DNA from 3 places in the Streptomyces sp. NBC_01224 genome. Region 3 is predicted to be linked to each of the others. Evidence: riboswitches for the same ligand, from Rfam matches in the RefSeq annotation. Region 3 holds a riboswitch; each other region holds the start of a gene.

Region 1 (9,690 bases), 4.2 Mb from region 3:
TGTTTCTCGACTCGCTGCGCACCGGACTGTCCGGAGTGGATGAGACCTTCCTGGAACAGGCGCTCTCCGACCGCAGTCGCAATGTCCGTTCAACTGCTGCCGAACTGCTGTCGGCGCTGCCGGAGTCGGCGTTCGCCGAGCGGATGGCGGGCCGCGCGATGTCCTGTGTGAGCCCGGACCTCACCGGCGACGAGGCCTCCGTCGCCGTGGAGGCACCGCATGAATGCGATGCGTCGATGGAGCGCGACGGCGTGGTGGCGGTGCCGCCGTCCGGGCGGGGCGAACGGTCCTGGTGGCTCGGCCAGTTGGTGGAGGCGGCCCCCCTGGCCACCTGGCCGGTGCGGTTCGGTGGCCGCGCCGCACAGGCGATCGTCGGCCTGCCGGTGGCCGACGGCTGGACCGAGGAACTGCACGCGGCATGGTGCCGGGCAGCAGTGCGGCAGCGGGATCCGGAGTGGGCCCGCGCGCTGCTCGGCGCCCCGTCCATCCCCCCGTCGAACGGCCCCGGTACGGCGTCGCTCGCCGAGCGGTCGAAACTGCTCGCCATACTTCCCGCAGCCGAACGGGCCGAATGGGTGGCCGGCTTCATCGCGGCGCACGGACTGTCGGAGGCCTTCCAGTTGCTGGGGGTCTGCCCGACACCCTGGGCCGGACCACTCGGCCGCTCGGTCGTCGACGCCCTGGACATCGCCCGGGACGCGGGCAGCTATCCCTGGAGTTTCAGCGGCGTGATGGGCCTCGCCGAGCGCTGCCTGAACCCGGCCGAGGCGGACCGCCTGGAGGTCCTCACCACCACCCCGGACGAACCGGAGGACGCCTCACCGGGCGCGAACGGCTACTGGTCGGAGGCATTCCAACGGCTGGTCTCCACGCTGCGGCTGCGCTCGGCGATGGACCTGGAACTGATACCGGGCTGAGGGGGATCGGCGGACTCCGGCCCGAGGGGAATCGGCAGGAACCGGGCTCCTGGGCGGGGGCCAGGGTCCCGGAGGGACCGGAGCCCGAGTGGCGCCGGATCCCGAGAGCCGAGTGTCCGGCGGGGGCCGGCGGCCGGCCTCGGTCACCCGGTCCCGGGCAAGCGGCACGGGCGCGCCGGGGGCCTGGGAGGGCCGGGAGGGGCCGGAGACTCGAGGACAAGTGTCCGACAGGCGCCGGGGCCCGGGGCGGGGCTGGGCGGAGGCCCGGGCCAGGTGTCCGGCGGGACCAGTGGCCGATCCCAGGCACCCGGCCCCCGGCGCAGCCCGCAGAGTCGGCCGCAGGCAGTGGCTCGGGGCAAGCAACTCCAGGGGCAATCGGCCCCCGCCGGCCACCCCCGCGCAGCCGTCACCCGGTACACCGCCGCGGGCAGACGGGCCTGTCAGCCCGCTGCCTTGCGGTGGGGAGAGGTCAGGCTTCCGCGTGGTGGCGGACGTTCGCGTTGACCCAGTCGACGATCGACGTCGTCGTCGCACCCGGGGTGAAGATCTCCGCGACGCCCTGGTCCTTCAGCGGTGCGATGTCCGCCTCCGGGATGATGCCGCCGCCGAAGACCTTGATGTCCTCCGCCTCACGCTCCTTCAGCAGCTCGATCACCTTGGCGAAGAGCGTGTTGTGCGCACCGGAGAGGATCGAGAGGCCGATCGCGTCGGCGTCCTCCTGGATCGCGGTGTCCACGATCTGCTCGGGCGTCTGGTGGAGCCCGGTGTAGATGACCTCCATACCGGCGTCGCGCAGCGCCCGCGCGATCACCTTGGCCCCGCGATCATGGCCGTCCAGGCCTGGCTTGGCCACCACCACACGGATCGGACCGGTCACACCCATCACTGCCTCCACATGCGTCTCCCGTGCCTGAAGGGCCGGGGATGTGAACGAACGTTATCGACAGCATCCCGCAACCCGCCGTTTCGCGGTGGACGGGGAGGGGGAAATCACACGTGGGACATGTTCACCGGGCGCCGTTCCCGCTTGACGCGGCACACCTGCCGTGCGGGACCGGCCGCCAGGGGAGCCGCCAAGAGGTCGCCGTACCACCGCGCCGCCAGCCGCGCGGCACGGTGGTACGGGCTGCCGATCGTTCGCCGGTCACCACCGGTGAACAGAAGCCTGCGAATCGGAGCCGAACCCCGGCCGGATGGCCGGGGTTCGCCCGCCCGTACCTCCGCAACGGCACCCCATGAGGGCATACGGGGACCGGAGCCGCCTCCCCGCTTGCCGAAGCAGGAGGTCGGCCATGAAGGTCCTGCCTTTCCTTCCCCTATTGCTGCGCCGGCCGTGTCTGTGCTGCGCCCGGCTGTCATCCGCGCTGCTCAAGGCCACCGCACTCGAACTGGTGGTGCTCGCCGGGCATGTGCTCCTCTACCCCACCGGCATCGCCGGGGAGCGACGGCCCCCGCAGCGCGCGGCAGAACCGACCACCACACCCCCCACCGCCCCGGCCAGCACCTCCGCCCTCCCCGCCGAGGGCGGCGAGCGGCCGCCCGTCGTGCTCCTGCACGGCTTCATCGACAACCGCTCGGTCTTCGTCCTGCTCCGCCGCTCCCTCGCCCGGCACGGCTGGCGCCATCTGGAGTCGCTCAACTACTCGCCGCTGACCTGCGACATCCGTACGGCGGCCGAGCTGCTCGGGCGGCACGTCGAGGAGATCTGCGCCCGCACCGGACACCACCGGGTCGACATCGTCGGGCACAGCCTCGGCGGCCTGATCGCCCGCTATTACGTACAGCGGCTGGGCGGTGACCAGCGGGTCCGCACCCTGGTCACCCTCGGCACACCGCACGGGGGCACGTCCGTCGCCCCACTGGCCAGCGCTCACCCCATCGTGCGCCAGATGCGTACGGGCTCCGCGCCGATCGAGGAACTGCGCAGGCCGGCGCCCGGCTGCCGCACCCGGTTCGTGAGCTTCTGGAGCGAGCTGGACCGGGTGATCGTCCCGGCCGAGGCGGCCTGCATCGACCATCCGGATCTCGACGCGTTGAACGTACGCGTCAGCGGCATCGGCCATCTCGCGCTCCCGGTGCACCCCGCTGTCGCCGCCGCGGTCCGGCAGGCGCTGGAATCCCGCGAATCGATGATCGAAGCCACAGGAACCACCGGAACAACAGGGGCAGCAGGGGCCGCTTCGGTGGCTTGACCAGACTGGCCCGGCCTCACCGCACTCCGCCGGAGGCCCAAAAAAATAGAACGCGTTTCGAACATAGAGCCAAGGCTGTGTGGACAGCCCGTCGAAAGACGGCCGATTGCCCGTTTCCTGAGCCACCCGAGCCTGCCGAAGATTGTCGACGTCACGTACCGCCGGGTACAGTCGCGGCCACTGCTCCCCCTGGGATCCCTCCACCGGACCCCAGACCACAGGTCCTGCTGCCGAGGCGAGAGAGAAGTTGGTGAACGACCAGCACCCCCACGCCGGGTACGCCGGATACGACAGCCAAGCCACCGGCGGCTTCGACAGCGACCCGCTCTTCGGTTCCCTTCCCGGCAGCTACGACGGCACGTACGGCAGCGGCTACGACACCGGCCAGGCCGGGTACAGCGGCCAGTACGACTCCACGCAGTGGGACACGGGTGCACACGCCACCACCTCGTACGACGCCTACGCCCCGTACGCAGCGGAGTCCCAGCAGTACGCCGCGGGCCCCACGTACGACACCACAGCCACCTGGACGCCCGGAGCCGACTACGGCACGGCAGCGACCACGGCCGCCACCGCTACCGCTACCGCCACCTTCGCCGAAATTCCGGCCCAGGGCGGCGCCCCGGACGCCACGGGCCAGTGGGACACCAACAGCTGGTACCAGACCGGCCAGTGGGCGACGACCGACACGGCCGCGCACGACACCGGCGCGTACGACGCCACCGCCTGGAACACCGGCGCCACGCCCGAGCAGGAACAGCAAACCGCGCAAACGTTGCACGAGGCTCTAGCGACACACGAGGCATACGAAGCACGAGAGGCGCACCAGGCGCACGAGGCGCACGAGGCGCACCAGTCGTACGAGTCCTATGCCGACCAGGACTCCTTCGACCCGTACGAGCCTCAGCGCACCGCCGAGTTCAGCCTCCCGGAGACGGGGGCGGAGGCTGACTTCGACACCGACGTGCGCGAAGCCGCCGCCGACGACACGGCCGACGCCGCGCCCGACACCCACCGTCCCATCGGACGCCCCGCCACCCGCAGCGGTGGCGGCGGCAGTCGCAGTCGGCGGCGTTCCCCCGCAAAGCGTTCCGCGCTCCTCACCGTCGCCATTCCCTCCGCCTGCGTGATGAGCGTGGCCGGTATCGCCGCGGCTTCCGTCAGTGGAATGGGCGGCGAGGACAAGAAGGACAACAACACCACGATGGCGGCCGCCGACCCCGGCTCCGTCAAGCCGGTCGCCGCCAACAACAAGCTGGACACCCAACTCGCCAACCTCAGCGCCGACGCGGAGAACTTCGCCGACCGCGCCAGCCGTACCCAGGAACGCATCGACCTGAGGGAGCGGCAGGCCGCCGAGAAGAAGAAGCGCGAGGAAGAGGCCGCCCGCAAGGAGGCGCTGCGCCCCAAATTCCTCCTGCCGGTCGCGCAGCACGGCCTCAGCGCGTACTTCGGCCAGGCGGGCGTCAACTGGATGTCCGTGCACACGGGCATCGACTTCCCCGTCTCGTACGGCACGCCCGTGATGGCCGCGACCGACGGCACCGTACGCACCCAGCTGAACAGCGCCTACGGGAACATGGCCATCGTCACCATGGCCGACGGCACCGAGACCTGGTACTGCCACCTCAGCAGCACCAAGATCCGCTCCGGCCCGGTGAAGGCCGGCGATGTGATCGCGTACTCCGGGGATTCAGGGAACTCCACCGGCCCGCACCTGCACTTCGAGGTACGGCCCGGGGGCGGAGCGGCAATAGACCCGCTGCCCTGGCTCCGCAGCCACGGCCTCGACCCGACCTGAGCCACCCGGCGGCCGGTGCAACTGCCCCGGCCGCCCACCCGGCTACCGCACTACAGCTTCTCGACCGGCGCGTACCGCAGCAGCAGCTTCTTCGGCCGCTCGTCCCCGAAGTCGACCGTCGCCTTCGCCTGGTCGCCGACGCCCTCGACCGCCGTGACCGTGCCGAGCCCGAACTGGTCGTGCGTGACCCGGTCCCCGACCACCAGCGTGACCGTCGGCCTGTCCGAGGTGCGCCGGGTCGCGAAGCCCGAGGGGCCCGACCGGGCGCGCGACGAGGACAGCGACGACGTGATCCCCGACGTCGGTCCGGCCGGGGCCGCCATCGGACCGGTCCGCTTCCACTCCAGGTGCTGGTCCGGGATCTCCTCCAGGAACCGCGACGGCGGGTTGTACGAGGGCTGCCCCCACGCGCTGCGCATCGCCGCCCGGGTCAGATAGAGCCGCTCGCGGGCCCGGGTGATCCCGACGTACGCGAGCCGCCGCTCCTCCTCCAGCTCCTTCACCTGTCCCAGCGCGCGCATGTGCGGGAAGACGCCGTCCTCCATGCCGGTCAGGAAGACCACCGGGAATTCGAGGCCCTTCGCGGTGTGCAGCGTCATCAGCGTGATGACACCTGAGCCGTCCTCGTCCTCGTCGGGGATCTGGTCGGAGTCGGCAACGAGCGCGACCTTCTCCAGGAATTCGGCGAGCGTGCCCGCGCCTTCCTCTTCCCCCCGCTCCTGCTCGAATTCGAGGGCGACGGCGGCGAGTTCCTGAAGGTTCTCGATGCGGGTCTCGTCCTGCGGGTCGGTGGATGCCTGGAGCTCGGCGAGGTAGCCGGTGCGCTCCAGCACCGCCTCCAGAACCACCGCCGGGCCCGCGCCGGACTCGACGATCGTGCGCAGCTCCTCCATCAGCGTGTTGAACCGCTTGACGGCGTTGGCCGACCGGGCCGCCATGCCGTACGCCTCGTCGACCCGGCGCAGCGCCTGCGGGAAGGTGATCTTCTCGCGCATGGAGAGCGCGTCGATCATCGCCTCGGCACGGTCGCCGATGCCGCGCTTGGGCACATTGAGGATGCGGCGCAGCGGAACGGTGTCCTCGGGGTTGGCGAGAACCCGGAGGTAGGCCAGGACGTCCCGGACCTCCTTGCGCTCGTAGAAGCGCACGCCGCCGACGACCTTGTAGGGCAGTCCGACGCGGATGAAGATCTCTTCGAAGACACGGGACTGCGCGTTCGTACGGTAGAAGATCGCGACGTCGCCCGCCTTGGCGTCGCCCGCGTCGGTCAGCCGGTCGATCTCGTCGGCGACGAACTGCGCCTCGTCGTGCTCGGTGTCGGCGACATAGCCGGTGATCCGGGCGCCCGTACCGGCGTTCGTCCAGAGGTTCTTGGGGCGGCGGCTCTCGTTGCGCTCGATGACCGCGTTGGCAGCGGACAGGATCGTCTGCGTGGAGCGGTAGTTCTGCTCCAGGAGGATCGTGGTCGCGTTCGGGTAGTCCTCCTCGAATTGGAGGATGTTACGGATGGTCGCGCCGCGGAAGGCGTAGATCGACTGGTCCGCGTCACCGACGACGCACAGCTCGGCGGGGGCGTCGCTCTCGCCGGCCGGGCCGACCAGTTCGCGCACGAGGGTGTACTGGGCGTGGTTGGTGTCCTGGTACTCGTCGACCAGGACGTGCCGGAAGCGGCGGCGGTAGTGCTCGGCGACGTCGGGGAAGGCCTGGAGCAGATGGACCGTCGTCATGATGATGTCGTCGAAGTCCAGCGCGTTCGCCTCGCGCAGCCGGGACTGGTACATCGCGTAGGCCTGGGCGAGGGTCTTCTCGAAGCCTCCCCCATTCTCGGCTCCGCTCGAATGGGAGGTGCCCCCTCCGGCCTGGCCGGCGAAGGTCTCCTCGTCGATCAGCTCGTTCTTCAGGTTGGAGACCTTGGCCGTGAACGCCTTCGGCGGGAAGCGCTTCGGGTCGAGGTCGAGATCGCGGCAGACCAGGGCCATCAGGCGCTTGGAGTCGGCGGCGTCGTAGATCGAGAACGACGAGGTGAAGCCGAGCTTCTTCGACTCGCGGCGCAGGATGCGTACGCACGCGCTGTGGAAGGTCATGACCCACATGGCGTTGGCGCGCGGTCCGACGAGTTGCTCGACGCGCTCCTTCATCTCGCCCGCGGCCTTGTTGGTGAAGGTGATCGCCAGGATCTGGCCGGGGTGCACCCCGCGCTCGGCGAGGAGGTGGGCGATCCGGTGGGTCAGCACCCGGGTCTTTCCGGAGCCCGCCCCGGCGACGATGAGCAGCGGGGAGCCCGCGTGGACCACGGCGGCGCGTTGCTCGGTGTTCAGCCCGTCGAGGAGCGCCGCGGAGTCGATGACGGGGCGGTGCGCGCCGTCGCGGTAGTACGCGTCCCTGGGCGGCGGCGGGGGCCCGTCGAATACGCCCGCGAAGAGGTCCTCCGGCACCGCTTCGGGTGCGGAGTCCTCGGGGGGCGGCGGGGGCTCTTCCTCCGAGTGCTGGAGGCCGGCCAGGAAGCTGTCGTCAAAGAGGCTGCTCATCGCTTGTCGAGTCTAGGCCGCCGCAACGACACACGACGGCCGCATGGCGAACCGCACCCGACGACCGGGCACACAAAGGCAGCGGTCACCCACTCCGTGTAAGGGAATTCGGGCCCTCGTCGGCCCTTGCCGCCCCACTTCACCAAGGTCACGAAAATGTATCGGGCATATCGAACATCGACCTTCACAGCAGCACCACGGGTTGGCTAGCGTGCTCGACCGGGCGGCCCGTACCCCCTGAGGCGAACCACGCCGAGCGGGCGCCCACGCCGAATCCGGCCTGCCCTCGCGGGAGTTCGGAGCCGGGGACCCACACGCAGCACCGGGGTGAATCGGTCCTTATCCCCCACTCGGACCGTAGGGCAGCCTTCCGTTCCGCCCGAACCCGACAGCTAACCCGGTAGGCGGTCCACGGAAGGAGATGCCGGCCTTGGCGTCGCATCGCAAACCGCGCACCCGGGTGCGCACCACCACACCGGCCGTAGGACTCACCACGGCGGCACTGGCGTCCGTGACCCTTCTCTCCGCACAGAGCGCCACGGCCGCCCCCGCCCCGAAGCCCGGCATCGAGGACGTCCAGAAGAAGGTCGACGACCTCTACCGGCAGGCGGGCACCGCGACCCAGCAGTACAACCAGGCAAAGGAAGCCTCCGCCACCCAGCGCGCCAAGGTCGACGCCCTGCTGGAGGACGTGGCCAAGCGCGCCGACAAGCTCAACGACGCCCGCAGGACGCTCGGCGCCTACGCGGCCGCGCAGTACCGCACCGGCTCCATCACGCCGAGCGCCACCTTCTTCCTGGCCGACGACCCGCAGTCGTACTTCGACCAGAGCCAGCTGATGAGCCGGATGACCGGTCAGCAGCAGAAGGCAGTCACGGACTTCCGTACGCAGCAGGCCAAGGCGTCGAAGAAGCGTGCCGAAGCGGTGCGGAGCCTGGAGACGCTGACCTCGACACAGACCACGCTGCGCACCAGCAAGCAGAACGTCCAGAAGAAACTGGGCGAGGCGCGCGCGACGCTGTCCAAGCTGACCGCCGAGGAGAAGGCGCGGCTCGCGGCGCTGGAGCGCAAGAAGGAGGCGGAGGCCAAGCGCAAGGCGGAGGAGCTCGCGAAGCAGCAGGCCGCCACCAAGGCGGAGGCGGACCGCAAGGCCGCAGAGGCCGCGAAGGAGGCAGGATCCGGCAGCGGTACGGGTACGGGTACGGGTACGGGTACGGGCACCGGAACCGGCTCGGACAGCAGCGCCACCGCCAAGGCCCAGAAGGCCCTCGCCTTCGCCACGGCCCAGATCGGGAAGCCGTACGTGTGGGGCGCGACGGGCCCGTCCTCGTACGACTGCTCCGGCCTCACCCAGGCCGCTTGGAAGGCCGCGGGCGTCGACCTCCCGCGCACCACCTGGGACCAGGTGGAGACAGGCACCCGGATCGCGACGGCCGATCTGCAGCCGGGCGACCTCGTCTTCTTCTACGACGACATCAGCCACGTCGGCATCTACAAGGGCGACGGAATGATGATCCACGCGCCGAAGCCGGGGGCGAATGTGCGCGAGGAGTCGATCTACTACATGCCGATCTACGGCAGCGTGCGGCCGTCGTAGCGGCTCACCTCCCTGCGTCCTCAGCTGCCGGACGGGCTTGATGTCCCCGCCCGTCCGGCAGCATGGGCGGCACGGGCCGGCTCAGGTCCAGAGCGTGGCGATGAAGATGTTGGCGAGCGTCAGCCCGCCCACCGCCGCGAAGGCACCCTTGTCGGCCTTCTCCTCGTCCCGCTTGACGTAGACGAGCGCGAGGATCACGACCAGGAGCAGCAGCTTGATCCCGATCTTGATGTTGTTCACGTGGTGACCGTCGGCCTCGTTGAGCCCGACCAGCGCGACACCGGTGACCAGCATCGTCAGTGCGCCGTGCAGCATCGCCGGGACGAACCGGGCCGTGCCCGCGCCCATCGCCTTCATCTGGGTCAGGAAACCGCCCAGCAGAGAGCCGATACCGATGATGTGCAGGGCGACGAAGACATTGATGAGTACGTCCATGGGTCCGCAGCCTAGCCCCGGCCATATCACCACTCCGCAGGCAGGTACGACTTCCTGCCGCTTCACTCGCGCCTGCACCAATTGCCTGACTCTGGTGCAATTTTTCCGATCAATCGGCGACAGCGCCGCGCCAAATTCGGGCAATAGGCTTCATTACAACTCTTCCCCGTGCCCCGGGTTTAGCGTCCCTACCCAGGTGACCGGCTTCACCGCCGCTCCG
Region 2 (9,690 bases), 7.3 Mb from region 3:
GAGGCAGCCGTGGATCGCAGGCGGACGCGCACACCGGGAGTGTCCCGGCTGCTCGTGCTGTGTGCCGTCCTGTGTGGGCTGTTCCTCATGCATGGGGCCCCGGCGAGCGCCGCCGAGGGCTGCCACGGCGCAATGGCCGTGACCTCGGACGCGCCCGTTTCCACGACGACGGGTGCCGGCCACACAGCCTTGACGGGTGAGCACGGCACCGCCCACGCGGCCGCGGTCATGCCCGGGATGAACGGCGAGTCGTGCGTATCCACCCACGCCCGCGACCGCCTGCTGCCGCTCCTCATGGCGCTGGGCCTCGTGGTCCTGGCCGTATGGGTGCTCGGCAGGCGACGTACGGCGGTGCGCGGACCGGCACGGCGGGGTCCGCCGTTCGCCGGCAGGGATCTACTCCTCCAGGTGTGCATCGCGCGGACGTGACAGGTGTCTGCCGGCTCCCGGCCATCAGGCCGGACCGGCCTGATGATCCTGCCCCTTTTCGCGCGCCACGGACGTGGCGCATCCACCTGGAAAGAACGTTTGATGTCCGCTTCTCTGTCTTCCCCTGCCCGTCGCCGCGCGCTCGCGGCCGCCGGCATCGTCGCCTCACTCGCTCTGACGCTGGCGGCCTGCGGCTCCTCCGAAGGATCCAGGACCGACGGCTCGTCCATGCCCGGCATGGACCACGGCTCCGCCGGCGCCACCGCGCCTGCCACCCCCGGCAGTGCGTTCAATGACGCGGACGTGAAGTTCGCGCAGCAGATGATCCCGCACCATCAGCAGGCCATCGAGATGGCGCGGCTGGCCGACGGCCGCGCCGCCGACCCCGAGATCAAGGAGCTGGCCGCCGCGATCGAGAAGGCCCAGGACCCCGAGATCAACACCATGAAGGGCTGGCTGACGTCCTGGGGCAAGCCGCTGCCCTCGTCCTCTTCCTCGATGGGGGACATGCCCGGCATGGACCACGGCTCGGACGGTTCGGCGACGCCCGGGATGATGTCCGACAGCGACATGAGCAACCTCGAAGCCGCCAAGGGCAAGGACTTCGACAAGAAGTTCGCCCGGCTCATGATCGGCCACCACGAGGGCGCGGTCACCATGGCCGAGGACGAGCAGAAGAACGGCAGCAACGCCGACGCGAAGAAGCTCGCCGGCGCCGTAATCACGGCCCAGACCGCCGAGATCGAGAAGATGAACAAGATCACCGCCAGGCTCTGACCCTCGACAGGGGGTGCGGGCCTTCGTCATGCTGAAGGCCCGCACCCCCTCCCGTACGTCCGAGGGGCCGGACGAGCCCGGCCTCTCGGAGATACGCGGCCGCTCAGTCCGCTTCCGGTGTTGCGAGCAGGTCGCCCACCTCCTCCGCGGTGGTGTCCCGGAGCTCCTCCGCGAGGAGCAGCCAGCGGGTGATGCCGACCGATTCGAGGAACGGCAGGTCGTGGCCGGCGATCAGCAGCGCACCCTCGTAGGACTCAAGTGCGCTGGTCAGCTGTCGCACGCTGGCGATGTCGAGATTGTTGGTCGGCTCGTCCAGCATCAGCAGCTGCGGGGCCGGTGCGGCGAGCATCGTCGCCGCGAGCGCGGCACGGAAGCGTTCCCCGCCCGAGAGGGTGCCCGCCGGTTGTTCCGCGCGTTTCCCCTGGAACAAGAAGCGCGCGAGCTGGGAGCGGATGTGGTTGTCGGCGACCCCGGGAGCCATGCGGGTGACGTTCGCCGCGACGCTCAGCTCCTCGTCCAGCACATCCAGCCGCTGTGGAAGGAACCGCAGCGGTACGAAAGTCCTGGCCTCGCCGGACAGCGGAGCCAGCTCGCCGGTGAGGGTGCGCAGCAGTGTCGTCTTGCCGGCGCCGTTGCGCCCGACGAGCGCGATCCGTTCGGGCCCGTGTACATGGAGGTTGCCCTCGTACAGCCGACCGAACCGGGGACGCAGTTCGTGCAGGCTCAGCACGGTGCGTCCGGTGGGAACGGCGGTGTGGGGAAGGCTGACTCGGATCTCGGCGTCGTTACGGATCGCGTCCGCGGCCTCTTCGCGGCGCTCGCGCGCCTCACTCAGCCGGTCCTCCTGGAGGCCGCGAAGCTTGCCCGCCGACTCCTGTGCGGACCGCTTCCGCGCGCCGGCGAGGATCTTCGGGAGCCGCCGCTCGGCCTCGATCTTCCTGCCGTGCCGCTGGCGGCGCGCCAGCTTCACATGGGTCTCCTCCAGCTCGCGCTTCTGCCGGCGTACGTCGGCCTCGGCGGCCCGCAACATCCGCCCGGCGGCTTCCTGTTCGGTGGCCAGGGCTTCTTCGTAGGCGGACCAGCCGCCTCCGTACCAGTTCACGGATCCGGAGCGCAGTTCGGCGATGCGGTCCACGCGCTCCAGCAGTTCGAGATCGTGGCTCACCACGACGAGGACACCGGAGCGCCAGGAGTCGACGGCCTCGTAGAGCCTGCGGCGAGCGAACACATCGAGGTTGTTGGTCGGTTCGTCCAGCAGGAGAACGTCGGGATGCTCCAGCAGCAGTGCGGCCAGGCGCAGCAGGACGGTCTCCCCGCCGGACATCTGGCCTACGGTGCGGTCCAGTTCGACATCGCCGAGTCCGAGTGACCCCAGTGTCGCGAGGGCTCGTTCCTCGACGTCCCAGTCGTCGCCGATCGTCTCGAAGTGTTTCTCGTCCACATCCCCGGCTTCGATGGCGCGCAGCGCATTGCGCCGTCCGGCGATGCCCAGGGCCTCGTCCACACGCAGGCTCGTGTCGAGGGTGATGTTCTGAGGGAGGTGGGCGAGGCTGCCGCCGACGGTCACCGAGCCCTGGGACGGGCGCAGTTGGCCGGCCAGAAGTCGCAGCAGTGTCGACTTGCCCGCGCCGTTGGTCCCGACGAGACCGGTGCGGCCGCGGCCGATGCTGAGGGAGAGCCCGTCGAAGACGGTCGTGCCGTCCGGCCACTGGAAGGACAGGGCGGAGCAGGTGAGAGAGGCGCTGGGGGCGGTGGGTGTCGCCATGGTGATCCTCGCAGTCGCAAGCGCGGTGAACGGGGGCTTCGTATGCGAGCACCACGCAGCGACCGAACCGGGAGGGAGGTGCGGCGGTCCGAAAGATCGAGGGACGGCTCATGCACCGAGGTCGCATCCACGCGGGGTCACGGGCAGGACTGAACACTGCCACTGCGTGACGGGCGTACGGCCGGAGCCGTACGGCGCGATGATCGCGAACCTCAGATGCGCAACGTCCACCTCTATCGGAGACAACAGAGCCGTTGAAAACGATAACGACCCGGAGGACGAATGGCAAAGCCTCGATGTCGTGCGGGGGAGTGCGACGAGCGGCCCGCGGGCCGCTTCGCCAGGAGACCGGAGGCCATGGAGTCCCGGCGGATGCGATCGGCCCGAGAGACATCCGGATCGCATGTAAATGTTCCAGTATGGGCGATTTGCTTAGAAGTGATCCCTTGGTTAATAAAGAGGAATTTGGGGAGAATTGCGACCCTTGAATGCTGACCAAATTGCCCCTTTTGTGGATCCCGTGGTGTGAGTCACGTTAAGAGTTCAAGACGCCGTGGCGCGCTGTCCGGTTCCCTTCTGTGCAAGGAAATTTGGCTTCGCGGTGTGAGGTGGATTACTGCCAATTCCGCGGTTTGATCTTGCAAATGAATTGTGATCCAAAAATAGGGGCTTGTTCCCTTCGGTGTTTCTCGCCTACGGTCACCGTCAATCCGGACGGAACGCCGAATCCTGCCGCCGTCCGGCAATCCGACCACTCATGGACGGCAGGAGCGGGGGACCCAGGTAAGCCGCCGATCCGGTATCCGGAACGGCTCGGGGCGAAGCCGCATTCGCGTGCGACCGGACATCTCCAGTCCGAACCCGACAGCTCACCTCGTAGGCGACGGAGAGGAATTCGCTATGTCTGCAACGGGTATCCACCGTCGTCGCAAGTCCACTTCGCTGACCCGTGGTCTCATCGCCGCGACCACGGGCGGAGCCGCTCTCGTGCTTCCGCTGGTCGGTGCCGGCTTCGCCTCGGCAGCGCCGGTGCAGTCCGCCACCGCCGAAAAGGCTGCGGCGTCGACCGTCGCCACCGTCAAGGAAAAGACCGCGCAGAAGGATGCGCCCACCATCTATTCCGTGATCGCGGGCGATACCCTTTCCAAGATCGCGCGGGAGCATTCACTCAGTGGTGGCTGGCAGAAGCTGTACGAGGACAATCGAGAGATCGTCGGCGACAACCCCGCAGGGATTCGCCCGGGCATGAAGCTGACAATCGGTGCCCAGGCCGAGTCCAAGACTTCCGCCACTGCCGCACCGGCCGCGAAGGCTGCGACGTACACGAACGACCTGGACGGCTGGATCAAGCAGTCGCTGGCCGTCATGGCCAAGCACAGCATCCCCGGCAGCTACGACGGAATCCACCGCAACGTCATGCGCGAGTCGTCCGGCAACCCCCTGGCCATCAACAACTGGGACTCGAACGCCGCCAAGGGCACGCCGTCCAAGGGCCTCCTCCAGATCATCGACCCCACGTTCCGTGCCTACCACGTGCCCGGTACGTCGATGGACAGCTACGACCCGATCGCCAACATCACCGCAGCGTGCAACTACGCCGCCGACAAGTACGGCTCCATCGACAACGTGTTCGGGGCCTACTGACGCACAGCAGCGCCGATGGCGGTTCAGTACCGAAGGGTGGCGAGGGGCCGAACAGGCCCCTCGGGAGGGACCACACCCGCCGGTCACGGACCGCCTTTCGGTCGCTCACCGCGGGGACGGCATGCGGAGGCGACGCTAGACGGCGTGCCGGCGGGAACCGGGAACCGTCACATGGCCGGCGAGCCAGGAGAGCAGGGGCTCCAACTCCTCCGCCGCTCGGAGCACGGCGTCGAGCAACGCCGGCGTGTGCTGCGCGCAGTCCCCGCCGAGCGGACGGGCAGCGGAGACCGAGCGGTACCGGAGCAGGTCGGCGCGGGGATGGCCGGCGTCATGGCCACGTGGCATGCGCTTCATGGTGTCGCCGGTGATCTCGTACCCCCGGGCCCCCAGCGCCTCGATGGCGCGCACCAGATCGGGGCCGCTGTCCTGCGCGGCAACGGCCGTACGGAACAACGGGACCTGCCCCGGGTCCGGGTAGGTCCAGCCGCCCTTGATCCGGAGCCCGTCGAGGTCGAAGCGGAGCCCGATCTCGACGTTGCGTGCGATCCGGATCACCGCCACTTGGTGCTGCCACCACCACGGATCCTTGCGGAACCCCCAGACGGAGAAGTCTTCGTAGGCCTGGTCCGCGTCGGCCACATCGTTCAGCAACGCGATCATGGGCTGCCGTACGAGACGCTCCCGTTCCTTGCGGCGCTGTTCGCGAGCTTCTTGCGAGGGCATGCCCTCCAACTGCAGGAGCAGCTCGAACGCTTGCTCTGTCCAGCCGCTGAATGCTCTTGTCACGCAAGAGATCCTAGTGATCCGGGGCTTGGGGTGGGCGCGCACCAGGCTCTGAGCCGAAGTCGTGCCCTGCTCGCCTGCTGGGGCTCATCCGCGGCCGTCGGGGCGGTTCAACCGCCAGATCGCGCCTGTGTCGGCGTCCGAGGGGAGGCGGGTGCCCTCTGTTCGCGTCTGGCCTCGACGAACCCCGGGCGCCGCGCTTCACCCTGCCGACCGACTTCGTCGGAACCGAGAACAACGCCCTCGCCCATGGCCAACTCATCCCCCTGGCCGGTCATGCGTCCCGCGTAGGCCTTCTCATGACCGCCACATACGCCCCGGCTTCCGGCCTGACCGGCACCGTCACGGTCGCCTACGCCGACGGAACCAGCAGCGCACTCCCGATCACCGTCCCCGACTGGGGCGCCACAACCGTCCCGAAGGGAACGGTGATCGCGGCCGACGGAGGCAAGGTCAACGGCAGCGGCCGGGCACAGAGCACACGCACCGCAAAGCTCTACACAATCGGAGTGGACGTCGACCCGTCCAGACAACTCGCGCCGATCACCTTGCCGTCCGGGCCTCAGTACATGGGCTCCAAGACACCGGCACTCCATGTCTTCGCCATCGCCACGGACCGCCACACCGCCTGAACCGGGCTGCCACCCGGTGATCCGGACCGCAACGTCCGGCGCGCGCCCGCCGACGCAGCCCTCACTCCTGGGCGCTCTCCGTCGGCTGCTCCGGCTTCTGTGGCGGAGGCCTCGGAACCGTGGCCGCCGCTCCCTGCCGGACGGACTCCACCACCGCCTCGTGAAGGCGCCGGCTGTCGTCCTCCGAGCAGCACGGCACCGGGCTGCCCGACATGGTGAACCAGTCGATCGCACCCGTGTACTGCACAGTGACCTGGGCCGTGTCATCGGCCCAGGTCGTGTGAACGGTCAGGTCTCCGGACAGGACGCCGACCTCCTCCGTGAGCACGCCACCGCGCCCGGAGAACACACCGCGAGTCGTCCATGACGCCCAAGCCATGACTCCAGGCTGGCATCAAGACCGTGGATGCGCGACCCGCGGCCATCCGCGCATCGTGGCGCTCCGGGACGCCCGCACCCTTCCGGAATCTGGAATGGGCGAAACTTTGCACCGGATCCTGCTGCGGTTCCCGCACCCGCCGATCCCCATACAATGACGCGCTCTTAACGCCAAATCGTCAGATCCGCTCGCCAAAACAACGAATTCCGAAGGTGAACACCTCTTGACCTGCGGAACTCGTCAGGATTGCATGTCGCGCTGGGAGCGACGAAACCAATCACCACGTCCTCGTCTGGAGGCGATACCGCTCCCGCGCTCAGACACCGCACCTGTTGATCGGAATCGCACGATGACCGAAACGCTCAGCGCTCCCCAGGCGCTCGCCCCAGCGACCGGCCCCACTCCACAGAAGCTCAAGCGTTCCATCGGCGTCGTGGGCGGGACGCTGCTCACGCTCTCCTGCGTGACGCCCGCTTCGACCCTCTTCGTGGTCGTTCCCGACCTGTTCTCCAGCCTGGGCACGTACACCGCCCTCACCATCGCCATCGGCTCGCTGCTCTGTATCGCGGTCGCCTTCTGTTACTCGGAGCTGGGCACCCTCATACCGAGCGCGGGAGGTGAGTACGCCATGGTGTCGACCATGGCGGGGCGGCTGGCCGGGTGGCTCGTCTTCGTGCTCTCCCTGCTGGTCGTGATGATCGTGCCTCCGGTCATCGCCATGGGGACGGCCGACTATCTCGCTCCCGTGGTGCACATTCCGGCTCCCGCCGCGGGCGCCGGAGTCATGGTCCTCGCCACCCTCGCCGGTCTCCTGGACCTGCGCGCCAACGCGTGGATCACCGGTATCTTCCTTGTCCTCGAAGTGATCGCGGCGGGCGTCGTCGCCGTTCTCGGCTTCGCGCACTCCGAGCGCGGGGTCTCCGCGCTGGTGCACGGGTCGGTCGCCTCGTCAGGCAGCACGACCTCCACGGTCACCGCGATGATGGTGGTCTCCGGGCTCGCGATCGCGCTCTTCATCACCCAGGGCTTCTCCACGGCCGTCTACCTCTCGGAGGAACTGGAGAACCCGCGGCGCAACGTGGCCCGCACCGTGCTCGCCACCCTCGCCATCTCCACCGCGGTCATCCTCGTCCCGGTCATCGCCATCACGCTGGGCGCCCCGGACCTCGCGGCCCTGACCTCGGGCGACCTCAACACCATGGTCGCCGCCTGGTCGAATTCGGCCGTCGGTACATTCGTCAGCCTCTGCGTGGCCCTCGCGATCATCAACGCGGGCATCGTCATGGTCATCCAGAACTCACGGGTCCTGTTCGCCTCCGCCCGTGACAAGGCGTGGCCCGAGCCGATCAACAACGCCCTGTCCCGACTCGGCCGGTTCGGCTCCCCGTGGGTGGCGACCCTGGTCGTCGGCGTCCCCGGCGCGGCGCTCTGCTTCGTCAACCTCGACACCCTGTACGGCGTCACCGGCGTCTCCGTCACCGGCATGTACCTGCTGGTCGCGGTCGCCGCACTGCTCTGCCGCCGCGGCACACACCGCGAGGCACCGGCCTGGCGCATGCCCCTGTGGCCCGCGATTCCCGTACTGCTCATCGCCGTGCTCGCGTACATCCTGACCCAGCAGGAGACCGAGTACCTGCTGTGGACCGGCGGGATCACAGCGGTCGCCACGCTCTACTGGGCGCTGTATCTGCGGCCCCGCCGGGAGACCCGCTGGCTGGTCAGCATTCCGGAGGACGCGCAGTCCTGACCGGACGACAGGGACTCGCGACCCGCATCCCGCACTCGCCCTGGCCCGCTGAGCTGTCACCCCGGACAGGCCGGGGCGACGGCGGAGGTCATCACCGGCGGGCCGCACCGGTGCCGTCGGCCGGGACGGTCCACAGGTCCGAGCCGTAGTCGCCGGGAAGGGCGTGGACGAGGGCGAACCTTCCCGGGGCCTGACCGGTGCCCACCAGCGCCTGCCCGGCGCGGGCTCATGGCGGCGGCATCGTCGCAGCAGCTGTACCAGGCCGGGGCCAAACCGTCCCTAGCCTCGGGCTTTCACGTGGCTGGGTGTCCGATGCGTGATCGGAAACGCGAAGAGTGCTCCTGACCTGCAACGATGGGACTTGTCTAGGGTCCAGGTCGGCGCATGAAAGAAGCACTCCTCAGGTGAAGAAGCGTATCGGGTCCTATCCGCGTGTCCGCATCGAGGGCGGCGGGAGCGGGGTGGTCTCGCAGGCTGGCGGAGTACTGCTGGTCGAGACTGCCCGTAAGACCGGCCTGGATACCGAGATATCGGCGGCGCTGACGCCGTGGCGGCGGCCTCGGGCGGTGCACGATCCGGGCAAGATCCTGCTGGATGTGGCTCTCGCGGTCGCGCTGGGCGGGGACTGCCTGGCCGATGCGGGACTGCTGCGGGCCGAGCCGGCCGTGTTCGGGCCGGTGGCCTCCGACCCAACGGTCTCCCGGCTGATCGACACCCTCGCCGCGGCCGGGGACAAGGCCCTGACCGCGATCCGCTCGGCGCGCGCCGAAGTGCGCGAGTACGTCTGGACGTTGGCCAAAGATGCGGCGCCGGATAGGGGCGGCCAGGTGATTGTGGACCTGGACGGAGTGCTGGTCCTGGCCCACTCCGACAAGCAGGACGCGGCCGCGACCTGGAAGAAGTCGTTTGGACATCACCCCCTGATGGGCTTCGTCGACCACGGAAGCGGTGGCACCGGGGAGCCGGTGGCAGCACTGTTGCGGCCGGGGAACGCGGGATCCAACACCGCCGCCGACCACATCACCGCCACTCAACTCGCTTTGGCCCAGCTCCCCAAGCGTCACCGGCGCGGCCGGTCCACACTGATCCGTACCGACTCCGCGGGCGGCACCCATGAGTTCCTCGCCTGGCTCACGAAACGGGGCCGGTGGCTGTCGTACTCGGTCGGGATGACCATCACTGAGCAGATTCATCAGGCCGTGTTGAAGGTCCCGGCCTCCGCCTGGACCCCAGCGGTCGAGCCGGGCGGCGAGATCCGCGACGGCGCCTGGACCGCCGAACTCGACGGCGACACACTCAAGGGCTGGCCGAAGGGAATGCGGCTGATCGTCCGCAAGGAACGGCCCCACCCCGGCGCCCAGTTGCGCTTCACCGACGCCGACGGCCTGCGGCTCACCTGCTTCGCCACCAACACGACGGGCGGGAAGATCACGGACCTGGAACTGAGGCACCGCCGACGGGCGAGGGCAGAGGACCGCATTCGGAACGCACGGGCCACCGGCCTGCGGAACCTGCCCCTGCACGAGACCGCACA
Region 3 (9,373 bases):
GACACCTACGGCGCACTGCGCGCCGCACAGGCACTGGCCTCACGGGCGGGCGCGCTACGGGACGCCCTCGCGTTGATGCATGAGCGCGGCGAGGCGCAGATCCACGCCGCCACCTTGGCGCGGGCGCTGCGCCTGCTGGACGGGGAACGGCGGGCCGGACGCGTCACCGTACCCCCCGCTCGGGCGAGTTGAGCAGCCCACTTCGTCTCCGGCCCCGGCCGGGTCCGGCCAACTCCCCCTGCCCTCACCTCCGACGGGGTTTGCTCAACTCACTCCACCCGCGACTCCGACGGACGTCGCTCAACTCCCCCGCGCGACACGCCCGGCAGGCACATCGAAATTCCTAGCTCGTTCGGCGTAGGGATTCCCCCTCGCGAGCGACATCTCAACTTGCGTTTTTCGCGAGGGCAGTGATCGGAATCCATCCTTCCACCCCTGGTACGAGACCGGTCCGAGCGACCTGCACGGTCTTCGGAATCATCGGCCCCACCCAAACGGATCATTAATGAGGAGACTCACATATCGTCGTTTTCTCTCGGAAATCCGGCAGTCGGTGCGCCAAGATCCCTGGGACGACAAGCCCCCGCCACCGCGGCGGGGCGGTCCGGGCGGACGCCGAGTCCTGCCGCCGTCCGGATGCCTGGTCGACAGAAGTGGATCGGCAGGAGTGGAGGACCCGAGCACAACGGGTCGACCGGAACACCGGTCGACCCTCGGGGTGAAGCCGCCGAGCGCGGCCGGGCAACTTCGCCAGCCCGAACCCGACAGGTCATCCTTCACAGGCGGCTGACGAAGGGTTGCGCATGGCTGCGCAGGTTCATGTCCCGTCTCTGCTCGCCCGGGCCGGCACGGCCTCGGTTCTGACACTGGCCGCCGTCGGCGGCACCCTGCTTGCCCCGGGCGCCACGCCTCAAGCCCAGGCAGCGACCCTCTCGATGAAGGCACTCAACATCGCCGCGTCGAAGAAGGGATCACCATACGGTTGGGGGGCCACCGGCCCCAACCGCTTCGACTGCTCGGGTCTGACGGTCTATTCGTTCAAAAAGGCGGGCAAGAAGCTCCCGCGCACCGCCCAGCAGCAGTACAACAAGACCCGCCATATCTCGGCCTCGCACAGGCAACGCGGCGACCTGGTCTTCTTCCATTACGGCCGCAGCATCTACCACGTGGGGATCTACGCGGGTAAGGGCAGGATCTGGCACTCGCCGAGGACCGGCGCGGTGGTCCGGCTGGAGAAGATCTGGACGAAGAGCGTCTACTACGGGCGGGTCCGCTGATGCCTGTCCGGTGGATCAGGCCCGTGCCCCCGGTCCTGATCCACCGGACAGGCCCTGGTCTCCGCCGCTGACCCGCTCGTTACTCAGTGCAGCAGGGGGCCGGACACCAGCACCAACCCCAGACCGGTGAGCGCCGCGCCGCTGCCGCCCTCGATGGCGCGGGCGGTACGTGGCCGGCGCAGCCGCCGCCCCAGTCGGTCCACCATGAGGGCCACTGCGGGGAACCAGATCAGCGCAAGCAGCACCACGATCATTGCGAGCAGCAAGGTCCTCGGGAGCGGCGGCTGCCCGTCGGGAACGAACTGCGGCAGCAGACTCAGGAAGAGCACCGGCGCCTTGGGATTCAGGGCGTTGGTGAGGAAGCCCTGGCGCAGTGCTCGTACGGTTCCCTGCCCTGCTGGTTCCCCCTCGGCCTCACCCGCCCTGCCCGTGGTGCGGCGCCGAGCCGCGTACAGGGCGCTGATGCCGAGGTAGAGGACGTAGGCCCCGCCGAGCAGCTGAACGGTGCGGAACAGTACGGGCAGCGTCACCAGCACAGCGGCAAGCCCGGCGACGGCCAGCGCGGTGTGCACGAGGAGTCCACCGGCAACACCCAGCGCGGTCGCCACCCCCGCTGACCGGGAGGCGAGCGCGTTGCGTACGACGACGGTGAAGTCCGCGCCCGGCAGCGCGACCATTCCAGCGGCGACCCCGATGAAGGCGATCAATTGTGCGTCCATGGGTCCACCCTGGCCCGGCAGAGCCTTTAGCGTGTACTTGCAATCTTCTGGGTCTGCCAAAAGGAACACTTAATGTACGACCCGACACGGCTCGCGGCGCTGGTGGCAGTCGCGGAGGCCGGATCGATCACCCGGGCCGCCGCCCGACTCGGCTACACCGCGCCCGCGCTCTCCCAGCAGATCGCCAAGCTGGAGCGGGAGGCGGGCGCCGCACTGCTGGTGCGCCACCACCGAGGGGCCCGCCTCACGGCCGCCGGTGAGCTGCTGGTCGGACGCGCACGGCGGATCCTCGACGAGATGGACCTGGCCCGCCACGAACTGGCCCGTCTCTCCGGACTCTCCGGCGGACGCCTCCGGGTCGGCACGTTCACCACCGCGGGCATCCATCTGTTGCCGCCGGTGTTGAGCGCCTTCCGTCGCGCCCACCCGGATGTGGAGCTGGCGGTCACCGAGTATGAGCCGCCGGACGGAGTCGCAGCTGTGGCCGCCGGCGACGTCGATCTTGCGCTGACCCATGTGTACGAGCCGGCTGCCGCAGCGGCCTGGCCCTCCGGGGTATTCGCCGAACCGCTGCTGGTCGAGGAACTGGTCCTGATCACGGCGGTCGGGCAGATGCTGTCCGAAGCCACCGGGAGACTGCCGGTGACGGAACTGGCGGGGCGGCCGCTGATCAGCAGCGCGCCGACGCATCCACCGCGCCGCGGGGTGGAGCAGGCGTTGGCCGAAGCAGGGGCAACACCCGCCGTGGTCTGCGAGTCGCCCGGCTATGCGCTGGTGTGTGCGCTGGTCAGCGCGGGCATCGGAATGGCGGTCGTACCGGAGATGGTTGCCGCGATGTCGTCGACACCGTTGTCCGTGCGGCGGCTGGAACCCGCCTCGTTCCGGCGGACGATCTCGATGGTGCACCGCGGTGACCGGGCGAGCGCCGCGGCGGCAACTCTCCAGGCGCTGTTGCGCAGTGGGTTCGGGCGGGCGGCCTCGGCGCAGCGGCCGGGCGGCGAGGGCGGGTGATCATGCGATCGGGAGACAGGGAGGCGGCGGATCGAAGGGTCGGTCAGCTCTGCACGGGGATGCTCCACGGGAGCGCGATCCAGACCGTCTTGCCGCCGTCGGCGGTGGGGGTGACGGTGAGCCGGCCACCGCACTCCTTGGCCAGACAGCGAATGATCACCATGCCGCGTCCGTTGTCCTGCTGAACGGCGGCGGGCAGCCGCCGGGGCCGACGCGGGTGACTGTCCGTCACACCCAGATGCAGCTGTTCCTCCCGCTCCAGCCTCAGGTCCACGGTGAAGGTGGGCGACTGTCCGAAGGTGTGCTGGACGGCGTTGGTCGCGAGTTCCGAGACGATGAGTCGGATACTGTCGGCGAACTCCGTGTCGATGGCCAGACCCCATTCGGTCAGCACCCTTGCCACGTATCTCCGGGCCGACGAGACCGAGACCGGATCGCTCGGCAGAGTGACGCTTGCTTCCTGATGGTCTGCCATGGCGAGCCGTCCCTTTCCCACTTGGACCGACCCGCGACCGGTCCCGGTTGTGCTTCGCGCCAGATTGCCACTGATGCTGCCCTCTGTGACGGCGATCCACCAAGATATGCATATATCTGTCGCTCAATGCGGTGAACCCTGCCACGCAAGACCGTATGCGGGCGTCACACTGTCCGCTCGGCAGAAGAGGGAGGGAGGCCGAAGATGCAGAACGGCCCTGCGGTGAGGCGCCGCAAGCTCGGGGAGGAGCTCCGGAGCCTGCGCCATGCGTCCGGACTGACGAGCCGGGACGCCGCACGGATCCTCGGCTGGCACCAGTCGAAGGTGAGCCGGATCGAGACCGGTGTCAGTGGGGTGCGGCCGGCCGATGTGACCCGGCTGCTGGACGCGTACGGCGTGGACGACACGCAGCTGCGGACGCTCCTGGCGGCGCTGGCGGGTTCGGCCGGCGGTGGCGGCACCGGGTGGTGGCATGCCTATCGCGGTCTGATCCCGCCGCAGTACCGCGACTTCATCAGTCTGGAGTCCCAGGCGCGGACCGCGCGGACCCTGGAGACCTCGGTGGTGCCGGGGCTCCTGCAGACGGCCGACTACGCACGTGCGGTGACCCGGGCCTCGCTGGACGGGTTGCCCGCCGGCCAGCTGGACTCGCTGGTGGAGGTGCGGCTCGCCCGGCAGGGGGTGCTGCGGACCGATCCGCCGCTGCGACTGAGCGCGGTGCTCGACGAGGCGGTGCTCCGGCGCGAGGTCGGCGGGTGCCGGGTGATGAGAAACCAGCTGCGCCATCTGACTCGCGTGGCTCAACTTCCCCATGTGGAACTTCAGTTGCTGCCGTTCTCGGTCGGTGGCTATGTCGGCCTCACCGGCCCTTTCGTTATCTTCTCATTTCCGAACACTTCTGATCTGGACGTGGTAGTTCTCGACCATTTGACGAGTAGCCTCTATCTGGAGCGGAAAGAAGACCTTGAGGCGTACAGCTCGGCCTTCCGCACGATGCAGGCGCACGCGCTGTCGCCGGAGCACTCGTTGGACCTCATCGCCGCGATCGACCGCGACGGTCGGTGACCCTGGACTGCCCGAGGGGGGCTCATGTCGGATTGCCTTGCACAACACGAGTTACGGTGGCGGCGCAGCAGCCGCAGCACGGGTATGAACAACTGCGTGGAGGCCGTGCCGTTCGGAGACGGGCGGCTGGCCGTGCGGGACTCCAAGGATGTGTCCAGGCCACCACTGCGGTTCTCCGCGGTGGCCTGGACATCTTTCGTCTCCGGCCTGCACCGGGGTTCGGTCAGCTGACGGGAGCGGTCCGCCGTACGATCGCCACGGCGGTGGCGATCTGCTCCTGGGTCAGATCGGCTCGCGCTGTCAGCCGCAGCCGGGAGACACCGTCCGGTACCGATGGCGGCCGGAAGCATCCCACCGCGATTCCCGCGGCGCGGCAGTCGGCTGCCCAGCGCACCGCCGCGTCCGCCGAGGGTGCCCGCACCGAGACCACGGCCGCGTCGGGGCGAACGGCGGTCAGACCGGCCCCGGTCAGCCGCTCGTACAGAGCGGTGGCGACCGCACGGGCCCTGCCGGCGCGTTCCGGCTCGCGACGGATCAGCCGCAGGCTCCCGAGAGCGGCGCCCGCCGCGGCCGGTGCGAGGCCTGTGTCGAAGATGAACGTACGGGCCGTATTGACCAGGTGTTCGATGGCTCGGGCCGGACCGAGGACCGCCCCGCCCTGGCTGCCCAGGGACTTGGAGAGGGTGAGCGTGGTGACGATTCCCTCGCCGCCCGCGAGACCGGCGGCGGCGAGCGCACCCCGGCCGCCTTCGCCCAGCACTCCGAGGCCGTGCGCGTCGTCGACGAGCAGCGCGGCACCCTCCGCCCGGCAGGCGTCGGCCAGTTCGGGCAGCGGCGCGGCGTCGCCGTCGACCGAGAAGACCGAGTCGGTGACCGTCAGCGCGCGTCCCCCGTGTGCCTGCAGGGCCTTGCGCACGGCATCGGGATCGGCATGCGGTACGACGGCGGTCTCGGCCCGGGAGAGCCGGCAACCGTCCACGATCGAAGCGTGGTTGCCCGCGTCGGAGACGATCAGCGAGCCGCGGCCGGTGAGCGCGGTGAGGGCGGCGAGATTGGCCACGTAGCCCGATGACAGCACCAGGGCCGCCTCGAAACCGCAGAAATCGGCCAGCTCGCGTTCGAGTTCGGCGTGCAATGCGGTGGAGCCGGTGACGAGCCGCGATCCGGTCGCCCCCGCTCCCCACCTGCGCGCGGCCTCGGCCGCGGCGGCGGTGACCTCGGGATGCCGGGTCAGTCCCAGATAGTCGTTGCTCGCGAGGTCCAGCAGTTCCGGTTCGGCGGGCCGAGGGCGGAGCGTACGGACGAGTCCGGCGTCCGCGCGGCGGCGCGCCTCGTCGTCGATCCAGTCGAACGGGGCGAAGGGCATGAGCGGTCCCTTTTGTAGGCAGCTCACAGACCCTAACCGGGAGCGCAGCAGGTCATGGTGTGGCAATACACACACCCCAGACGGGCTCTGTTGTCCGGTTCCTCCTTGGCTGCGGGCGGTGCCGTAGGCCAGGATCAACGCCATGGACCTCCTGAACACGCTAGTGGACAAGGGACTGCGGCGCGAACTGCCGACCCGCGAAGAAGCCCTCGCCGTACTGGCGACCTCCGACGACGACCTGCTCGAAGTGGTGGCCGCGGCCGGAAAGGTGCGCCGCCAGTGGTTCGGGCGGCGCGTGAAGCTGAACTATCTGGTCAATCTCAAGTCCGGGCTCTGCCCCGAGGACTGCTCGTACTGCTCGCAGCGACTCGGCTCGAAGGCCGAGATCCTCAAGTACACCTGGCTGAAACCGGACGAGGCGTCGAAGGCCGCCGCCGCCGGGGTGGCGGGTGGCGCCAAGCGGGTGTGTCTGGTGGCCAGCGGTCGCGGTCCGACGGACCGGGATGTCGACCGGGTGTCGGAGACCATCGAGGCGATCAAGGAGCGACACGAGGCCGTCGAGGTGTGCGCCTGCCTCGGTCTGCTCTCCGACGGACAGGCCGACCGGCTGCGGTCGGCGGGCGCCGACGCGTACAACCACAACCTCAACACGTCCGAGGGGACGTACGGGGACATCACCACCACCCACACCTATGCGGACCGGGTGGAGACCGTGCAGCAGGCGCAGGCCGCCGGGCTCTCGGCGTGCTCCGGGCTGATCGCCGGGATGGGTGAGAGCGACGCCGATCTGGTCGATGTCGTCTTCTCGCTGCGCGAGCTCGACCCGGACTCGGTGCCGGTGAACTTCCTGATCCCGTTCGAGGGCACTCCGCTGGCCAAGGAGTGGAACCTCACCCCGCAGCGGTGTCTGCGCATTCTGGCGATGGTCAGGTTCCTCTGCCCGGACGTGGAGGTGCGGCTCGCGGGCGGGCGCGAGGTGCATCTGCGCTCGATGCAGCCGCTCGCGCTGCACCTGGTCAACTCGATCTTCCTGGGCGACTACCTCACCAGTGAGGGACAGGCGGGGCAGGCGGATCTGGACATGATCGCGGACGCCGGTTTCGAGGTGGAGGGAGCGGGAACGACGACGTTGCCTGCGCACCGCGCCCAGGCGGGTGGCGGCTGCGGTTCGCATGACGGGGGATGCTCACCCTGCGGCGACGCGCCCACAGAAGCCGCGTCCGAGCCCAGCGAGATTCCGGCTGCACGCACGGATCTGGTGGCAGTCCGCCGTCGCGGCGCGGGTACGGATCTCGCCCCCAATGCCTGAGGCCCTCTCCCCGGCCGAACTGCGGTCCCTGGACCGGGCCCACGTCTGGCATCCGTACGGCCCGATGCCGGGGCGTCAGGAGCCGCTGGTCGTGGAGTCCGCGTCCGGGGTACGGATCCGGCTCGCCGAACCGGCCCACGGGCAGCACGAATTGGTCGACGGCATGTCGTCCTGGTGGTCGGCGGTGCACGGCTACAACCATCCGGTGCTCAATGAAGCGGCACGCGGTCAGCTCGACCGGATGAGTCATGTGATGTTCGGCGGACTCACCCATGAGCCCGCCGTGCGGCTGGCCACGCGGCTGGTCGAGATCACCCCGGAGCCGCTGCAGCATGTCTTCCTCGCCGACTCCGGGTCGGTGTCGGTCGAGGTCGCGGTGAAGATGTGTCTGCAGTACTGGCGCTCGGTCGGGCGGCCGGCCAAGCAGCGGCTGCTGACCTGGCGCGGCGGCTATCACGGGGACACCTGGCAGCCGATGTCGGTGTGCGACCCCGAAGGTGGCATGCACGAACTGTGGTCGGGCGTACTGCCCCGGCAGATCTTCGCGGACGAACCGCCGGCCGGCTTCGACGCGGAGCCGGATGTCGCGTACGTACAGCACTTGTGGGAACTGATCGCGGAGCACGCCGACCGGCTGGCCGCGGTGATCGTGGAGCCGGTGGTGCAGGGCGCGGGCGGGATGCGGTTTCACTCCCCCGCCTATCTGCGGGTGCTGCGCGAGGCGTGCGATGCGCATGACGTGCTGCTGGTGTTCGACGAGATCGCCACCGGTTTCGGCCGTACGGGGAAGCTGTTCGCCGCGGAGCATACGGGGATCTCGCCCGACGTCATGTGCGTGGGCAAGGCGCTGACCGGCGGCTATCTGACGATGGCGGCGACGCTGTGCACCTCGCGGGTGGCGGAGGGCATCTCGCGCGGCGAGGTGCCGGTGCTGGCGCACGGGCCCACGTTCATGGGCAATCCGCTCGCTTCCGCCGTGGCGTGCGCCTCCATCGACCTGCTGCTCGGCCAGGACTGGGAGAAAGAGGTCGAGCGGATCGGCGGCGGACTGCGGGACGGTCTCGCCCCGGCGGCGGAGCTGCCCGGGGTACGGGATGTGCGGGTGCTGGGCGCTGTCGGCGTCGTACAGCTCGATCACGAGGTGGACATGGAGACCGCGACCCGGGCGGCGGTACGGGAGGGCGTGTGGCTGCGGCCGTTCCGCGATCTCGTCTATACGATGCCGCCGTATGTGACCGGTGACGAGGATGTGGCGCGGATCTCCCGCGCCGTGTGCGCGGCTGCGCGGGAGGGCTGAGATGACGGTTCTGGTGGTGACAGGTACGGGCACGGAGATCGGCAAGACGGTCGTGACCGCGGCCGTGGCGGCGGCGTGCCGCGATCGCAGTGTGGCGGTGCTCAAGCCCGCGCAGACGGGCCTGGCCCCCGGCGAGCCCGGGGACGCCGCAGAGGTGGCACGGCTGGCGGGCGGCCATGTGACCACGGTCGAACTGGCCCGGTTCCCCGAGCCGTTGGCACCTGCGACGGCCGCCCGCAGGGCAGGTCTCCCGCCGGTACGGCCGTACGAGATCGCCGAGGCGGCCGAGAAGCTGGCGACCGAACACGATCTGGTGCTGGTCGAGGGTGCGGGGGGACTGCTCGTACGGTTCGACGACGACGGCGCGACCCTGGCCGACGCGGCACGGCTTCTGGGTGCACCGGTCCTGGTCGTGGCGGCGGCCGGACTGGGCACGCTCAATACGACCGCGCTGACCTCGGAGGCTCTGCGGGCCCGGGGGCTGGAGTGCCTCGGTGTGGTGGTGGGCAGCATGCCCGCCGAGCCGGACCTCGCGGCGCGCTGCAATCTGGCGGACCTTCCGGTAGCTGCGGGCGCCCCGCTGCTGGGTGCCGTACCGGCCGGTGCGGGGGCGCTGGATCCTGCCGACTTCCGTGTCCTGGCCGGGAGTTGGCTGGCGGCGGAACTGGGCGGTAATCGGCCGGCCGATTGAGCGGCTGGGCCGCGCGGGACGGGGGAGAATCGAAGTAGCCGTACCTTTCCGGTCGAGCGCCGTGTCGAGGAGGTCCGTCATGCGTCTGCGCAGCACGAAAACCCCGGAGGACGCGGTGCACCACCCCGTCTTCGCCCGGTTCTACGCCCGGATGAGCGTGGCC

The links. Region 3 has a riboswitch for cyclic di-AMP ahead of OG609_RS35490 (C40 family peptidase). Riboswitches for the same ligand answer to the same signal wherever they lie in the genome.
Region 1: linked by a shared signal. The riboswitch ahead of OG609_RS15860 (C40 family peptidase) and the one ahead of OG609_RS35490 (C40 family peptidase) in region 3 are both predicted to bind cyclic di-AMP.
Region 2: linked by a shared signal. The riboswitch ahead of OG609_RS02370 (transglycosylase SLT domain-containing protein) and the one ahead of OG609_RS35490 (C40 family peptidase) in region 3 are both predicted to bind cyclic di-AMP.

Annotation. Positions count from the first base shown of each region.
Region 1 covers NZ_CP108529.1:3,655,607-3,665,296, forward strand. The annotation lists gene OG609_RS15835 (DUF5691 domain-containing protein) at 1-917, shown strand, start outside; gene OG609_RS15840 (cobalamin B12-binding domain-containing protein) at 1,387-1,800, opposite strand; gene OG609_RS15845 (esterase/lipase family protein) at 2,210-3,109, shown strand; gene OG609_RS15850 (M23 family metallopeptidase) at 3,360-4,910, shown strand; gene pcrA (DNA helicase PcrA) at 4,961-7,438, opposite strand; cyclic di-AMP (ydaO/yuaA leader) riboswitch at 7,696-7,861, shown strand; gene OG609_RS15860 (C40 family peptidase) at 7,860-9,035, shown strand; gene OG609_RS15865 (hypothetical protein) at 9,117-9,470, opposite strand.
Region 2 covers NZ_CP108529.1:546,857-556,546, reverse strand. The annotation lists gene OG609_RS02385 (hypothetical protein) at 88-429, shown strand; gene OG609_RS02380 (DUF305 domain-containing protein) at 532-1,206, shown strand; gene OG609_RS02375 (ABC-F family ATP-binding cassette domain-containing protein) at 1,310-2,971, opposite strand; cyclic di-AMP (ydaO/yuaA leader) riboswitch at 3,682-3,867, shown strand; gene OG609_RS02370 (transglycosylase SLT domain-containing protein) at 3,872-4,615, shown strand; gene OG609_RS02365 (DUF2461 family protein) at 4,751-5,401, opposite strand; gene OG609_RS02360 (hypothetical protein) at 5,698-6,030, shown strand; gene OG609_RS02355 (hypothetical protein) at 6,092-6,409, opposite strand; gene OG609_RS02350 (APC family permease) at 6,759-8,156, shown strand; partial or broken gene OG609_RS02345 (TolB-like translocation protein) at 8,213-8,328, opposite strand; gene OG609_RS02340 (IS1380 family transposase) at 8,561-9,690, shown strand, end outside.
Region 3 covers NZ_CP108529.1:7,814,129-7,823,501, reverse strand. The annotation lists gene OG609_RS35495 (hypothetical protein) at 1-192, shown strand, start outside; cyclic di-AMP (ydaO/yuaA leader) riboswitch at 628-800, shown strand; gene OG609_RS35490 (C40 family peptidase) at 804-1,277, shown strand; gene OG609_RS35485 (LysE family translocator) at 1,361-1,996, opposite strand; gene OG609_RS35480 (LysR family transcriptional regulator) at 2,069-3,007, shown strand; gene OG609_RS35475 (ATP-binding protein) at 3,051-3,482, opposite strand; gene OG609_RS35470 (helix-turn-helix domain-containing protein) at 3,687-4,547, shown strand; gene OG609_RS35465 (DUF397 domain-containing protein) at 4,572-4,778, shown strand; gene OG609_RS35460 (8-amino-7-oxononanoate synthase) at 4,771-5,913, opposite strand; gene bioB (biotin synthase BioB) at 6,056-7,222, shown strand; gene OG609_RS35450 (adenosylmethionine--8-amino-7-oxononanoate transaminase) at 7,215-8,519, shown strand; gene bioD (dethiobiotin synthase) at 8,521-9,210, shown strand; gene OG609_RS35440 (class I SAM-dependent methyltransferase) at 9,290-9,373, shown strand, end outside.